Regions from separate parts of the Bradyrhizobium barranii subsp. barranii genome, predicted to be linked through region 1. Evidence: predicted binding sites of a transcription regulator. Region 1 holds the regulator's gene; each other region holds the start of a gene.

Region 1 (5,418 bases):
GCGGCGAAGATCGAATCCCAGCTCACCCTGATCGGCGAGGTCGCGGCGGGCCGCCCGTTTGCGGGATCGATCGGCGCCGGCGAGGCCGTGCGTATCTTCACCGGCGGTGTCGTTCCCGATGGCGCTGATGCGGTCGTGATCCAGGAGGACACGATCGCGGACGGCAAGCGCATCACCATCAAGGAAGCCGCCGTAACGGGGCGGCACATCCGCCCCGCCGGCGTCGACTTCTCGGAAGGCGACGTGCTGCTGCGCAAGGGAGCCCGGCTCACCGAGCGCGACCTCGCGCTCGCCGCCGGCATGAATTACCCGCAATTGCCAGTCCGGCGACGCCCGAAGGTCGCGATCCTCGCGACCGGCGACGAGCTGGTGATGCCGGGTACGACGCCGGGCCACGGCCAGATCGTCTATTCCAACGGCTACGCCCTGCACGCGCTCGCCCGTAGCGAGGGCGCCGATACCATCGACCTCGGCGTTGCCGCCGATACGCTGGAGGCCACCACGGCCGGCATCGGCCGCGCGCGGGAGAGCGGCGCCGACATCCTGATCACGACCGGCGGCGCGTCGGTCGGGGACCACGATCTGGTCCAGCAGGCGCTGAGCGACGAAGGTATCTCGATGGCGTTCTGGAAGATCGCGATGCGGCCGGGCAAGCCGATGATGAACGGGCGGCTCGGCGCGATGCGCGTGATCGGCCTGCCCGGCAATCCCGTGTCATCCTACGTTTGCGGCTTCCTGTTCATGGTGCCGTTGATTCGCGCGCTTTCGGGCCGTTCGATGATTCATCACCGCCGCGAACGCGCGGTGCTCGGCCGCGATGTCGGCGCCAACGACCAGCGCGAGGATTACCTGCGCGCACGCCTCGAGCTGCGCGATGACGGCACGCTCGTCGCCCTTCCGGTCAATCACCAGGATTCCTCGCTGCTTGCGAATCTCGCTGCGGCACAGGCACTTCTCGTGCGCGCGCCATTCGCGTCGAAGGCCGAAGCCGGCACGCCTTGCGAGGTCTTGCGGCTGCCCGTCTGAGCGCTTCGTTCGCGTGCGTTCCGCGAACTTTGTCGCGTTCACGGTAAATTAAGCAGTTGCGGAACATGTATCGAACATATAGTGTCCGTTCATGATTTGTTTCGAGAATGTAGCGGCTTACTGCTGAATTCAGCGTCTCGGAATCGAACGACATCAACCGGGGGATTTTGGTCGAGATGTTAACGCGCAAACAATACGAGCTCCTGCGGTTCATCAGCGAACGGCTGAAGGAAAGCGGCGTGCCGCCCTCCTTCGATGAGATGAAGGACGCGCTCGACCTGCGCTCGAAATCGGGCATCCATCGCCTGATCACTGCGCTCGAGGAGCGCGGCTTCATCCGGCGCCTGCCCAACCGGGCCCGCGCCATCGAGGTGATCAAGCTGCCCGAGCTTCAGGCCGCTGCCGGCAGCCGCCGCGGCTTCACGCCGAGCGTCATCGAAGGCAATCTCGGCAAGGTCCGCACGACTTCGAGCCCGCCGGCGGACGAGGGCGAGCGCCCCGTCGCGGTCCCCGTGATGGGCCGCATCGCGGCCGGTACGCCGATCGAGGCCTTGCAGACCCGCAGCCACACCATCAGCGTACCGCCTGACATGCTCGGCTCGGGCGAACATTACGCGCTCGAAGTGCGTGGCGATTCCATGGTCGAGGCCGGCATTCTCGACGGCGACATGGCGCTGATCCAGCGCAACGAGAGCGCCGATACCGGCGATATCGTGGTGGCGCTGATCGACGACGAGGAAGCGACGCTGAAGCGCTTCCGCCGCCGCGGCGCCTCGATCGCGCTCGAGCCCGCCAATGCGGCCTATGAGGTCCGCATTCTGCCGCCCAACCGGGTGAAGATCCAGGGCAAGCTGATCGGGCTGTACCGGAAGTATTGATACCGGACGTGCCGGTATCGGTTATTTGGCGCCCCGCGCGCTTTCGATCGGCATCGCCGATCCGAGATTGGAGCGGACGATTGTCCGCTTCCGCTGGATAGTCTTTCTGGTTTCGCGCAGATTATCCGGCCCCTCCTCCAGCGGTAAATCCTCGGCACGCCGCACGAAGCAGCCCTGCTTCGCGGCCTTCAGGTTCGAGGAGAAGTCATGCGCCGGATCGTTCTGAGCACAATTGCTGTGGCGCTGATCGCAGCATCAGCGTCGCAAGCCTTGGACGTACAAGCCTTGGCCACGCAAGCCTTGGCCGCGCAATCGCGGCCCCATGTCCGCAAGGACACCGCCGTAAGCGAGCAAGTCCGCAAGGCCCTCGACGCCGTCGACCAACCGTCGCGGCCGGGCTGGCAATATTCCGGCTGGTCGGCGCCTGCGGGGCGCTGACACGCGCCTGCAGAATGCAAAGGGGCGGGCTTTGTTCCTGGCAGATTCGGGAAAGTTAATGTGATTGCGGCCTGCGGCGGCGAGCCGTAGATTTGCCTACAACCCGGCAGAACGTTTGGTATTTCCACTCTGATAGAGGCCTGCGCCTCGATTAAGAGACGTGGGTCGCTATCCCTGCATGAGGAGCACCCGATGTGTGACTACAGCCTGCATGCCGTCGCGTCGCGTCCCGCCGAAGTCGGCGAGACGATCGTCACGACAACCTTCCGCGGCACCTCGACGCGCGGCTTTGCCTCCGCGGCCGATCCGACCGTCGCGGTCTGCCTGCTCCCGGGGACGGAGCTCGCCTTCGCCGACAACGTCCGCTACGACAATCGCTGGATCTGGACGCGCACCGTCAATTCGCGCGTCGGCAAGTTCGGCAAGATCGATCCGCACATTCCCGATCGTCATCATGATGCGATCGAATTCCCCGACGGCAAATCCGTGCTGGTGACGCAGCTGGTCGAAGGCCAGCGTGCGACCGTGCTGCAGCTACCGGTGACCCAGCCGCTCGGCGAGCGCGAGCACAAGCCGCAGACCATCACCGACAGCCGGACAACCATCACCCGCCTGCCGATCGGCTGATGCAGCCATTCCCGGCCGGCAGGTCGGGCCAGGATTGAAATCGCCATCGCCGGCCGAGGCCGGCGAGATGGTGTCGTTTGTGTCCCGCGAAACTCCATCGGGCGGACCAAGCCGTGGCGTCTCCCACCGCACGAAGTTTGCGCTGTCCTGCCTGAATTTTGAACGTCCGTTCCGCAGCCAAATGGCCGATGCTTGGTGCGGCTTGAGACGGCGGGCACGTTCGATGAAGACCTTCATTCGCGTCGTTGAACTCTGGGTGCCTGACCGCACGCGCATGCGGCTGGAATTCGGCGGCGGCCTCTACGGCGAAGGGTTGTCCGCGTTTAGGGACGTGAGCGAGGATCTGCACTTCGGATATGACGAGGGGCTTCCCGGCAAGGCCTGGGCCAGCGGCCACCCCGTGATCCTCACCAGATTCACCGATTCCTATTTCAAGCGGACCGATCAGGCCATCGCCGCCGGGCTGACCTGCGGCGTGGCGGTGCCGGTGTTTTCAGGCGAATTCCTGCAAGCCGTCATGGTGCTGTTCTGCGGCGACGACGAGGCCCATGTCGGCGCGATCGAGCTCTGGCACAACGATGCCGAAACCTCCCACGAGATGGGGCTCGTCGACGGCTATTACGGCACCGCCGACATGTTCGAATTCAACTCCCGCCACACCAGATTTCCGCGTGGCTTCGGCCTGCCCGGCCGCATCTGGAAAGCCGGCCTGCCGCTGATCATCAAGGACCTGCACGATGCCAGGAGTTTTTTGCGCTGGGAGGACGCCGCCAAGGTCGGAATCAATCTCGGCGTCGGCGTTCCCTACCGGGCCGGCACCGATCAGACCTGGGTGCTGACATTTCTCTCCGCGCAGGCGACCCCGATTGCGCGACGCTTCGAGATCTGGGTCCCGGACGAGGCCCGTTCGGCGCTGGTCTTCCGCGCCGGCGATTGCAGCGCGCAGACCGACCTCGCCGCGCTCTATGCGACGAAATCCATCGCCAAAGGCGAAGGCAGCATCGGCGGGGCCTGGGCCACCGGCATGCCCGCGCTCAACGACGATCTCGCGCGTGACGGCTCGGTCGCGGCCTCGCAGGCCAGCGCCTCTGGACTGAGCCAGATGGTCGTCCTGCCGGTGATCGGCAATGCCAGGCTCGACGCCGTGCTGGCCTGGTATCTGTAACCCGTCCGCTCAATCCTCAGCCTGCAGGTCGGCTTCCGATGGCGTCGCGTCGCGGTTGCGGGGAGCCGCCGCCTGCGGCGCAAGGCTCGCGCTGAAATCCGCCTCGCCGGCAGCCGCCGGCGACCACGGACGGTCTGCCCCCCTTGCCTTCGCCGCCTGAACCGCAAAGCCGTCGCCGCTTCGCGTCAGCGCCAGCGCGCCCTGCCTTGCGAGACGCTGACGGTCGACAACCATGGCCGCGCAATCCGGCGGCGCCGGCCGCGCCGTCACCACCAGCGCGGCCCGGCTGCAATCGTCAGCCAATGAATCGATGCGCAAGGCCAGCGCGACCAGGCGCCCGTCGGCGAGCGGCGTCACGCAGCCGGCTTCGTCGCACGACACGCCGGCGGCCAGTGAGGCACTGCCGGCATCGCGCGGATCGGCGTCGGCGGCGAGCCATTCCTTCAGAAGAAAACTGTCCTTGCTCGACCTGATGAGATGCAGGTGCCCATCCCTGCCCCGCACCGCGACGCTCTGGCCGTCACCGGCGATCAGGACATCGGGCTGGCGCGCGCACAGTCCCCAGAGGATCGCGGCCAACAACACCACCGCGCCGGCCCAGCGCAACGGCGTGCGCAACAAGCCCATCACGATGATTCCCAAGCTTGCGGCGATCAGCGGTGCGATGCCGAAAGCCGAGATGCGGCCGACCGCGCCCGGCAAAGCGGCCACCCAGCGCGACACCGCAACCATCCAGTCGATGCCGATCCCCATCAGCCACCAGAACGGACCATCAAGTCCGAACGGCGCTGCAATCAAGCCCAACAGGCCCGCGGGCATCACCAGGGCCGAGACCACCGGCATCGCCCCGAGGTTGGCGAGCACGCCGAACGGGGTGACACGGTGAAAGTGGAAGGCGGCATAGGGCGTGGTCGCGAGCCCCGCGATCAGCGAGGCCAGGAAAAGCATCGCGATCTCGCGCCCGCCCCACATTGCAATCCGCGCGGTCGCGGAATGATCTGGCGACGCAAACAGGTTCGGCATGCCGATCTGCACCAGTGCCACCAGTCCGAGCGTCGCGGCGAAGGACATTTGAAAACTCGGATGCACAAGTGCCTCCGGTGCGACCGCGAGCACGATCAGCGCGGCCACCGCCAGCGTGCGGAAGGTGATGGCACGGCGATCGACCATGACCGCGATCAGCACCACCGCCGTCATGAAGAACGAGCGTTGCGTCGCGACCTCCGCGCCCGACAGCAGCAGATAGAACGCGGCTGCGACCAGCGCCGCGGCCGCCGACCATTT
Region 2 (5,418 bases), 3.1 Mb from region 1:
CGACCTCGATGCCCGGCGCGACCACGACTTCCCAGGGATGGCCGTCAGGATCGGCGAAATAGCCGGAATAACCGCCGTAATCGGTCTCATGCGCCGCTTTCAGCAGCGCGGCGCCCTTGCTGACGGCGAAGGCCAGAACCGAATCGACCTCGTCCCGCGTGGCGCAGTTCCAGGCGAGCGTCATGCCGCGGAAGGTCGCGGGCCTCGGATTGTCCGGTAACTTGGCGTCGGCCGCGAGTTTGTCCCAGTGAAACAGGGCCAGCACCGGACCACCGGTATCGTAGAACGCAACCGCCTCGCCGGTCGCCTTCAGCCGACGCAAGAAGCCGAGCGCGTCATAGAAGGCGATGCTGGCACGAATGTCGCTCACACCCAGTGTGATGACGGTGAGCCGCGGCACCGGCGCGGTAAGTTCCTGGCTCATGCTACGCCTCTTCCGTTTCCCGATCAGAACAGGCTGAGCTGATCGCCGTTCCGCTTCGGCCTCGCAAAGTGATCCGTCGTCAGCTTGGAGCGCCGCTTGTTCAGCCCAAGCCTGTCGCAGGCGATCTCGAAGCGGCGGCCGATGGTCCAGGCCATCGGTCCGGTGCCCTTCATCCGCTCGCCCCATTTCGCGTCGTAGTCGCGGCCGCCGCGCATGTCGCGGATCAGGGTGAAGACGTGGCGGTAGCGGTCCGGATAATTGGCCATCAGCCATTCGCGGAAGAGATCACGCACCTCCAGCGGCAGCCGCAGCAGCACATAGGAGGCTTCCTTGACGCCGGCATGGGCGGCGGCATCGAGAATGCGCTCGATCTCGGAATCGTTCAGCGCGGGGATCACGGGCGCGACCATCACGGTGGTCGGAATACCGGCCTCCGAGAGCTGCTTCAGCGCCTCCAGCCGCTTCGGCGGCGTCGCCGCGCGCGGCTCCATAGTGCGCGCGAGCTTTGGATCGAGCGAGGTGACCGAGATCGCGACCTTGGCGAGGTTGCGCTTGGCCATCCGCGCGAGAATGTCGATGTCGCGCACGACCAGCGCCGACTTGGTGACGATGCCGACGGGATGGCCGGCGCGCTCCAGCACTTCGAGAATGCCGCGCATGATCTTACGCTCGCGCTCGATCGGCTGATACGGATCGGTGTTGGTCCCGATCGCGATCATCCGCGGCTCGTAGCCGGTCGCGGCCAGCTCCTTCTCGAGCAGCGCCGGCGCATCTGGCTTAGCAAACAGCTTTGACTCGAAATCGAGCCCCGGCGACAGGCCGAGATAGGCGTGCGTCGGCCGCGCGAAGCAATAGACGCAGCCGTGCTCGCAGCCGCGATAGGGATTGATCGAGCGGTCGAAGCCGATATCGGGGGATTCGTTGCGGGTGATCACCTTGCGCGAGGTGTCGACGCCGACGTCGGTCTTGAACGGCGGCAGCTCCTCCAGGCTCTGCCAGCCGTCGTCGAAGGCGACGCGGGCCTCGGCCTCGAAGCGGCCGCTGGCATTGGACTGCGCGCCCCGCCCTCGCCTGCGCTGCTTGTCGATGGCGACCGCCAGTCCGGGAAAATCAGAGTCCGCACCCGCCGGCTCGGAGGGCGCCGTGACCGGCGGGTGCTTGAGAGCATGAGAGGATGCTGGACTCATGAAGCCAAGATAGCACGCCAAAGGAACAAATCAAGAACACAAACAAAAAACTGAAAAACAACCCCATGCAAAGTAGCCGCCCAAATTTCGGGCGCGGTCCCTTGACCTCACGCAACACACAGGTCGCGGCGATCCTGTTCGATGCCGGACAGGGATCAATCGCACCGGAACAAAGTTGGTGTCGATCGCTGGGTGAAGGTCAGCAGGAACATGACAAATCAACGACAATCGGCCTCAGGGAGCAGCGAGCTCGATCTGCTCGATCGCTATTGGCGCGCCGCGAACTACCTCTCCGTCGGGCAAATCTATCTGCTCGACAATCCGCTGCTGCGCGAGCCGTTGCGGCCGGAACACATCAAGCCGCGTTTGCTCGGCCATTGGGGCACGACGCCCGGTTTGAACTTCATCTACGCCCATCTCAACCGCGTCATCCGCGCGCTCGATGTCAGCGTGCTCTATATCTGCGGTCCCGGCCATGGCGGCCCGGGCATGGTGGCCAACACCTATCTCGAAGGCAGCTACAGCGAAATCTATCCTGACGTCGCGCGCGATACGGACGGATTGCGAAAACTTTTCAGGCAGTTCTCCTTCCCCGGCGGCATTCCGAGCCACGCGGCGCCGGAAACGCCGGGCTCGATCCACGAAGGCGGCGAACTCGGCTACGCGCTGGTGCACGCCTATGGCGCCGCATTCGACAATCCCGACCTGATCGTCGCCTGCGTCGTCGGCGATGGCGAGGCGGAAACCGGCCCGCTCGCGGCGTCCTGGCACTCCAACAAGTTCCTCAATCCCGCCCATGACGGCGCTGTGCTGCCGATCCTGCACCTCAACGGCTACAAGATCGCGAACCCGACCGTGCTCGGACGGATGCGCGACGCGGAGATCCGCGACCTGTTCCGCGGGTTCGGCCACGAGCCGCTGTTCGTCGAGGGCGACGATCCCAAATTGATGCACCAGGCCATGGCGGACGCGCTAGACGTCGCGCTCGCCAGCATCCGCTCGATCCAGCAGCATGCCCGCGACGGCCGCAACAGCGTCGAGCGGCCGCGCTGGCCGATGATCGTGCTGCGCAGCCCGAAGGGCTGGACCGGCCCGAAGGAGGTCGACGGCAAGAAGGTCGAGGGCTTTTGGCGTGCGCATCAGGTTCCCGTTGCGAGCTGTCGCGAGAACCCGGCGCACTTGAAAATCCTCGAAAACTGGATGCGCAGCTACGAGCCCGAGAAGCTGTTCGACGGCAGCGGCGCGCTCATTCCCGAGCTCCAGGCGCTGGCGCCCGAAGGTAACAGGCGCATGGGCGCCAATCCGCACGCCAATGGCGGCCTGCTGAAGAAGGAGCTGAAACTGCCGGACTTCCGCAGTTTTGCGTTGGACGTGCCGCAGCCCGGCGGCGTCACCGGCGAAGCAACGCGCGAGCTCGGCAAATTCCTGCGCGACGTCATCCGCCTCAACGCCGAGGCGCGCAACTTCCGCATCATGGGCCCGGACGAGACCGCGTCAAACCGGCTCGATGCCGTGTTCGAGGCGACGGAACGGGTCTGGATGGAGCCGACGGAGCCTTACGACGTGCATCTCGCACAGGACGGCCGGGTGATGGAGGTTTTGAGCGAGCATCTCTGCCAGGGCTGGCTCGAGGGCTATCTGCTCACGGGACGGCACGGCTTGTTCTCCTGCTACGAGGCCTTCATCCACATCGTCGATTCCATGTTCAACCAGCACGCCAAATGGCTGAAGGTGACGCGACATCTGCCCTGGCGGCGACCGATCGCCTCGCTGAACTATCTCCTGACCTCGCATGTCTGGCGGCAGGACCATAACGGCTTCAGCCATCAGGATCCCGGCTTCGTCGATCTCGTCGCCAACAAGAAGGCCGACATCGTCCGCATCTACTTCCCGCCCGACGCCAACACGCTGTTGTGGATCGCCGATCACTGCCTGCGCACCTATGACCGCATCAACGTCATCGTCGCCGGCAAGCAGCCGGCGCCGCAATGGCTGTCGATGCAGGACGCCGCCACGCATTGCGATGCCGGCATCGGCATCTGGACCTGGGCCGGCACGGAGGATGCGGATGGCGAGCCCGACGTCGTGATGGCCTGCGCCGGCGACGTGCCGACACTGGAGACGCTCGCCGCCGTCGATCTGCTGCGCAAGGCGCTGCCCGACCTGAAGATCCGCGTCGTCAACGTCGTCGACCTCATGACGCTGCAGCCGAAAGACCAGCACCCGCACGGCCTGTCCGACCGTGACTTCGACAGCCTGTTCACATCAGACAAGCCCGTGATCTTCGCCTATCACGGCTATCCCTATCTCATCCACCGTCTCACCTATAACCGCACCAACCATGCCGGAATGCATGTGCGCGGCTTTGCCGAGGAAGGCACCACGACGACGCCGTTCGACATGGTCGTGCTCAACGGGCTCGACCGCTATCACCTCGCGATCGAGGCGATCGCGCGCGTGCCGGGTCTGGCGACCAGGGCCGCGCAGGTGCAACAGCAGTTCCGCGACAGACTGATCGAACATTCGCACTATGTGCGCGAGCACGGCGAGGACATGCCTGAAATTCGCGACTGGGTCTGGCCGGGCAAAGCGGGTTGACGTCATGACGGCGTCGGCCCTCGTGCTCAACTCGGGCTCGTCGAGCATCAAGTTCGGCCTGTTCGACATCGCGGCGGACGAGCCTGCCCTGCTCTGCAAGGGCCTGCTCGACGAGCATGAGGCGAAGCCGCGGCTCGTGGTGAAAAGCCCTGCGGGCGGAGACCTGTTCGAGACGCAGAGGGAAGCATCCGATGCGGACAGCGGTCATCTGTTCGCGGAGGTGCTCGGCTTCATCGAGGAGCGTTTTGCCGACCACCGCCTGCGCGCCGTCGGTCACCGCATCGTTCATGGCGGGCCGGATTATTCGGGCCCGGTTGAGCTGACTGACGACGTCTACGCAAAGCTGGACGCACTGACGCCACTGGCGCCGCTGCACCAGCCGCGGTGCCTTGAACCAGTCCGCACCATCAGGGCAATAAAGCCCGACCTGGCGCAGATCGCATGTTTCGACACCGCCTTTCATCACAGCATGGCGCCACCCGCGAGCCGCTTCGCCATCCCGCGGCGCTATGAAGAGCGCGGTATCCGGCGCTACGGCTTTCACGGCCTCTCGTTCGAATATGTCGCGGGGCGCCTCGCGAAAATCGCGCCGCAGTTCGTTGCCAAGCGCACCGTCATCGCGCATCTCGGCAATGGCGCCAGCCTGTGCGCGTTGCGCGATGGCCACAGCGTCGACACCACGATGGGGCTGACGCCGCTCGATGGCCTCGTGATGGGCACCCGGAGCGGCACCATCGATCCCGGCGTGCTGCTCTATCTGCAACAGCACGAGAGGATGTCGGTCGAGGATGTCCAGCACCTGCTCTATCACGAGTCAGGCCTGCTCGGCGTCTCCGGCATCTCTGCCGACATGCGCACGCTTCTGGCAAGCGGCGAGGCTGCGGCGCGGGAAGCGGTCGACCTGTTCGTCTTCCGTGCGGCGCAGCAGGTCGCGGTGATGGCGACCACACTGGGCGGACTGGACTGTCTGGTCTTCACCGGCGGCATCGGCGAGCATGCGAAGGAAATCCGCGCCGCGATTGGTGAGCGGCTTGGGTGGCTCGGCGTGCATATTGACGCGGGTGCGAATGACGCAGCATGCGAGCGGATCAGCGGCAGTGGCAGCACCGTCAATGTGTTCGTCATTCCGACGAATGAGGAGCTGACGATCGCTCGGCATTGCGCGGCTGTGCTGCGAGAGAAATGAAAGCCCGGTCGACCGCTGCATCT
Region 3 (5,418 bases), 160 kb from region 1:
GGCGATCATCGGGGCAGGAGCTTTGGTGTAGGGGCTCGCCGCCAGGTCGGCCGCCGAAACGGACGTGGTCATCGCGACTATGCCGGCGGCGGCAAGCATAAACTTGTTCAAGACGGACCCCCCAAGGCCAAAGTTGTTGCGATCTTCGATACAACCTTCGAGGTGCGACAGTCTGTCACCGGAGGGTCACAGCGCGCCGAAAAATGGAACTTGTCCGCAAGCGCTCGCGCCGTGCGCGCGAAAACAAAAAGGCCGGCGCAAAGCCGGCCTTTCGTAACGCGATGGGCGTTGATGGCGAAGGTCAGTACTTCGCCACAACCGGGCCGCCGAAGGTGTAGTTCACGCGGACCGTGCCCATATCGACGTCCTGCTTGATACGGTCGATGCGGTCGTTGATGCCGAGAATCGTGAACGAGTTGTTGCGCTTGCCCATGAACAGATGGTCGTATTCGATCGCAACGGACCAGTTCGGCGCGAAGCCGAATTCGAGGCCGGTGCCGACCGCGCCGCCCCAGCGCGTCTCGCTTGCGCTGTCGAGGACCACGCCGACGACCGTGCCGTTGTACTTGGCATGCGTGACCGCCGCGCCACCCTTCACGTACCAGAGCACATTGTTCCAGGCATAGCCGACCTGGCCGGTGAACAGGCCGATCGCGTCGATCTTGGTCTCGTTGACCAGCGGAGCAAGCGCCACGCTCGTATTCGAGCCCTTCAGATTGGCCCAGTCGCCCTGGGCTTCAAGGCCGAACACCCAGCTGGCCGACTGCCAGCGATAACCGACCTGGCCACCGACGACGCCGCCTGTCGCATTGTGACAGCCTTCAGCCGTGTCCGGACCCGCAACGCCGAAGATATTGTTGACATCCCAGCAGTTGCGGCTCGAAGCGCCGCCGCCGTTGATGCCGAGGTAGAACCCGCTCCAGTTGTAGATCGAGGCCACAGCAATGGGCGCCTTGGTGTAGGGGCGGGCCGCCAAATCGGCCGCCGAGGCGGGAGCCAACGCGCTGAGTGCGAACAGACTGGCCGAGGCCAGCAAAACCTTCTTCATTTCAATTCCCCAGTTTCGTTTCTCTTTGTCGACCAAAAACGGCCGACCCAATGACCCAACCGATGTCATTGCTCTACACCATTGAAGCCGAAGGTTGTGTCGCCGGGATACCACAGCTTTCCCCGAAAACGTTGGGAATCGGTTGGCCTGGATCTGGACGCGCGAAAACAAAAAGGCCGGCGCAAGGCCGGCCTTTCGTAACGCGGTGCGTTGGAAGCGAAGCTCAGTACTTCGCGACCACCGGGCCCCCGAAGTGATAGTTCACGCCGACCTGCACGGTGTGGAAGTTGAGCGTGCCGGTGGGCAGGGCGCCCGAGAAGTAGGTCTCGCCGCCGAGGCTGCGATAGAGGTACTCGCCCTTGACCGACCACTGCGGAGCGAAGAACGCCTCGACGCCCGCGCCGACGGTCCAGCCGGAGTGCCACTTGCTGTCCGATGCGGTCAGGCCGAGAGCGGAGAGGGTGATCTTGTTGTCGATCCAGGCGTAGCCGCCGGTGCCGTAGAACAGGACCTGATTGACGGCGTAGCCGATACGGCCGCGCACGGTGCCCATGGCATCGGTCTTCGAGCTCGCCGTTGCGGTCACAACGCCGAATCCGGGAACAACAGTGGCGCCGGTCGCCGAAGCGCTGACGTCAGCCCAGGAACCATCAGCCTCGACGCCGAACACGACGTTGCCGGTCTGCCAGTTGTAGCCGGCGGTGCCGCCGACGAAGCCACCATTCATCTTCGGGTCGCCGGAACCGTTTTCCCAGGCGCCGCCGCCGACGATACCGAGGTAGAAGCCGGTCCAGTTGTAGACCGAGGCCACCGCCACCGGAGCCTTGGTGTAGGGGCGCGCCGCGAGATCAGCGGCCGAAGCCGGAGCAGCGAGAGCGAACAAACAGGCCGAAGCCAACAAAACCTTCTTCATTTTCAAACTAATCCCAGTCCCGGTTTCTGTTTTTGCCTTCCGTGCGTTCGGAAGGACATCGGACGCCGTGGTCCAACTGATGTCGTGCTTACACGAGCAAAGCCGCAAGTTGTGTCTCCCAAAAGCCACAATAATCGCAAAACGTAACGGTGACTGACCTATAATTCCCGTTGCCCACGCAAAAAGGCCGGCGCGAGGCCGGCCTTTGATCTCCAAGCGATTTCAGAGGGATGTCAGTATCTTGCGATCATCGGGCCGCCCCAGCGATAGTTCACGCGGACGAGGCCGATATCGACGTCCTGGCTGATGCGATCGGAGCGTGTGGCAACGCCGAGCGGGGCGAAATTGCCGGATCCGGTGAAGCCGATGGTGCGGTTGCCGAGGAAGATGTGGTCGTACTCGAAGCCCACGGTCCAGTTCGGGGCGAATCCGAACTCGACGCCCGCACCCACGGTGCCGCCCCAACGGGTCTCGTTGGCCCGGTCGAACTCGAGGCCGCTGGCGACGTCGAAGCTGCGGTAGCGATCGCTGACGACGGCGCCGCCGCCCTTCACGTAGACCAGGACGTTGTTCCAGGCGTAACCGACCTGACCGGTAATCAGGCCGAAGGCGTTGATCTTCGAACGATCGCGCAGGCCGCTGATCGCACTGATGTTGTCACCCGAGAAATCGGCCCAGTTGCCCTGGCCTTCGAAGCCGAACACCCAGTTGGCTGACTGCCAGCGGTAGCCGACCTGGCCGCCGACCGTGCCGCCGGTCGCGTTGTGGCAGCCTTCGCCTACGAGAACGCCACCGCCGATATCGACGTCCCAGCACTTGTGGCTGGTGCCGCCGCCGCCGTTGATACCGATGTAGAAGCCGCTCCAGTCGTAGATGGTCGCGATCATCGGTGCCGGAGCCTTGGTGTAGGGACGCGCAGCGAGATCTGCCGCGCTTGCGGGAGCCGACAGCCCCAACGCGATTGCACCAATAGTACCAATCAAAATCTTATTCATTGCAGTCCCCCCAGTTTCTGACCGCTTTTCGAAGTCCCCGAAGCGGCTGATCAGGCGCGACGCCTTAAGAATCTAATTCCGCGGCAAGCGTAGCTTAGGCGGGAGGCGGAGTCCGTCTCCGGAATGCAACAGTCGGGCGGCATCTGAACTGCTTCTAACTTGATGAATGTTAAGCTGTTTCGCCGTCCTCAGGAATTCGGGGAAATTCCATTTGGCGCAGGCCGTCTTTGTGCAGCGCGGTGTCGTCTTGCCAACGCAACAAGGTGAGGGGTGTCGTAAGAACAAATCTGGAACGAACCCGCCAGGGGTGCTATATATGGGGATAAGTGGAGGGGTGACGGGCCGATCCGTCCGCGCAAGCGTATAGGGTCGCGTCAACAGGTTGCAGAGGACGCGGGCGCGTCCCGGGCCTTCTAAAATTCAGTGGCATTCGGAGTGGAGAGCGGCGATGGCGGGAAGCGTCAACAAGGTCATTCTGGTTGGAAATCTCGGCAAGGATCCCGAAATCCGCCGCACCCAGGACGGGCGGCCGATCGCGAATTTGAGCATCGCCACCTCAGAGACCTGGCGCGACAAGAATAGCGGCGAGCGCAAGGAAAAGACCGAGTGGCATCGCGTCGTGATCTTCAATGAAGGGCTCTGCAAGGTCGCCGAGCAGTACCTGAAGAAGGGCGCGAAGGTTTACATCGAGGGCGCGCTCCAGACCCGCAAATGGACCGACCAGAGCGGCGCCGAGAAGTACTCCACCGAGGTCGTGCTCCAGGGCTTCAACTCGACCCTGACGATGCTCGACGGCCGCGGCGGCGGTGGAGGCGGCAGCTTCGGCGACGAGCCGGGCGGCGATTTCGGCTCCTCCGGTCCCGTCAGCAGCGCGCCGCGCCGTGCCGTTGCCGCCGGCGGCGCCGGCGGCGGCGGCGGCGGTGGTGGTGGTGGCCGCAACAGCGACATGGACGACGATATCCCGTTCTGAGGCGGGCGGGGGCGCTTCGCCCCTGATGTCACCTTGCTCGCCTAGAACGACAGGATTCCTTACCAATTGACGGGCAAAGCTCGGTTTTTGCGGGCTTGCCTCATGTGCTGCCTCAAGCCTTTGACGAGGCGTGATGTGAATGGTATTAACTTGATGTTAATCCTGTTCACATGGGTTGGCCGTCGACCGGAGAGAGCCCTGCATGAGCGTTGCGCCACTGCTTGAGGCTGCTCCGGCGATCCCGCTGCATGCCTTTGCCGCCATGGCCGCCTTCGTGCTCGGCCTCGTTCAGTTTGCCGCCCCCAAGGGCACGCTGCCGCACCGGACGATCGGCTGGATCTGGGTGGCGCTGATGGCGGTGGTGGCGGCCTCGTCGTTCTGGATCCACCAGATCCGTCTGGTCGGGCCGTTCAGCCCGATCCATCTCCTGTCGATCTTCACGCTGGTGATGCTGCCGCTCGCGGTGTGGCGGGCGCATACCCATCGGGTCGCCGATCACCGGCGTATCATGATCATGACGTTCATCGGCGCGCTCGTGATTGCCGGGCTGTTCACGCTGGTGCCCGGCCGCATCATGCACCGGGTGATTTTCGGAGCCTAGGACGTGGTTCCAGGCGGCACATTCCGGCCTCGCTCGATGCGGTGGTGCTGAGCTCGTAAGTCTCTGGAAAAACAGTCGGAAAAACCGCTTCCCCAGACCTCGCAAGGGTGGTTATCAGGGGGGCGATGCGCTATATGATTCCCAGATAAAATCTCACCGGATTTCCCCTTGGCTGACGACGACAACAAGCCCGGCGACCAGCCGGCGCAACCCTCGGACATTCGTCCCGTTTCCATCTACGAGGAGATGAAGAAGTCCTACCTCGATTACGCGATGAGCGTGATCGTGGCGCGTGCGCTGCCCGATGCGCGCGACGGGTTGAAGCCGGTTCATCGTCGCATCCTCTACTCGATGAACGAGCAGGGGCACACGCCCGACAAGAAGTACGTCAAGTCGGCGCGCGTGGTCGGTGACGTCATCGGTAAATATCATCCGCATGGCGACCAGTCGATCTACGACGCCATGGTCCGGATGGCGCAGGACTTCTCGATGCGCGTGCCGCTCATCGACGGCCAGGGCAATTTCGGCTCGGTCGACGGCGATCCCCCGGCCGCCTATCGGTACACCGAAGCGCGACTGACGAAGGTGGCGTTGGCTCTGCTGGCCGACATCGACAAGGACACCGTCGACTTCCAGCCGAACTACGACAACAACGAAACCGAGCCGTCGGTCCTGCCGGCCAAGTTCCCGAACCTCCTCGTCAACGGGGCGGGCGGCATCGCGGTCGGCATGGCGACCAACATCCCGCCGCACAATCTCGGCGAGGTCATCGACGCCTGCGTCGCGTTGATCGACAATCCTGCGCTCACCATCGAGGAACTCATCAACATCGTTCCGGGACCGGATTTCCCGACCGGCGGCGTCATTCTCGGACGCGCGGGCATCCGCGCC

Evidence for each region. The regulator LexA, encoded in region 1, represses DNA repair genes until DNA is damaged. The targets are predictions, from matches to a motif close to TGTTCNNNNTGTGTTCNG.
Region 2: J4G43_RS13835 (PA0069 family radical SAM protein) is a predicted target of LexA. The motif match lies at 1,633-1,650, and genes of this name have one in related genera.
Region 3: J4G43_RS28320 (single-stranded DNA-binding protein) is a predicted target of LexA. The motif match lies at 3,234-3,251, and genes of this name have one in related genera.

The regions. Positions count from the first base shown of each region.
Region 1 is NZ_CP086136.1:6,017,784-6,023,201, forward strand. Features, by position in the region: gene J4G43_RS29075 (molybdopterin molybdotransferase MoeA) at 1-1,026, shown strand, start outside; gene lexA (transcriptional repressor LexA) at 1,203-1,904, shown strand; gene J4G43_RS29085 (hypothetical protein) at 2,112-2,342, shown strand; gene J4G43_RS29090 (hypothetical protein) at 2,535-2,969, shown strand; gene J4G43_RS29095 (GAF domain-containing protein) at 3,193-4,134, shown strand; gene J4G43_RS29100 (ComEC/Rec2 family competence protein) at 4,144-5,418, opposite strand, start outside.
Region 2 is NZ_CP086136.1:2,868,752-2,874,169, reverse strand. Features, by position in the region: gene J4G43_RS13840 (VOC family protein) at 1-424, opposite strand, end outside; gene J4G43_RS13835 (PA0069 family radical SAM protein) at 448-1,611, opposite strand; gene J4G43_RS13830 (phosphoketolase family protein) at 1,822-4,209, shown strand; gene J4G43_RS13825 (acetate/propionate family kinase) at 4,214-5,395, shown strand.
Region 3 is NZ_CP086136.1:5,857,149-5,862,566, reverse strand. Features, by position in the region: gene J4G43_RS28340 (outer membrane protein) at 1-72, opposite strand, end outside; gene J4G43_RS28335 (outer membrane protein) at 302-1,048, opposite strand; gene J4G43_RS28330 (outer membrane protein) at 1,272-1,961, opposite strand; gene J4G43_RS28325 (outer membrane protein) at 2,195-2,956, opposite strand; gene J4G43_RS28320 (single-stranded DNA-binding protein) at 3,405-3,926, shown strand; gene J4G43_RS28315 (DUF2306 domain-containing protein) at 4,129-4,527, shown strand; gene gyrA (DNA gyrase subunit A) at 4,696-5,418, shown strand, end outside.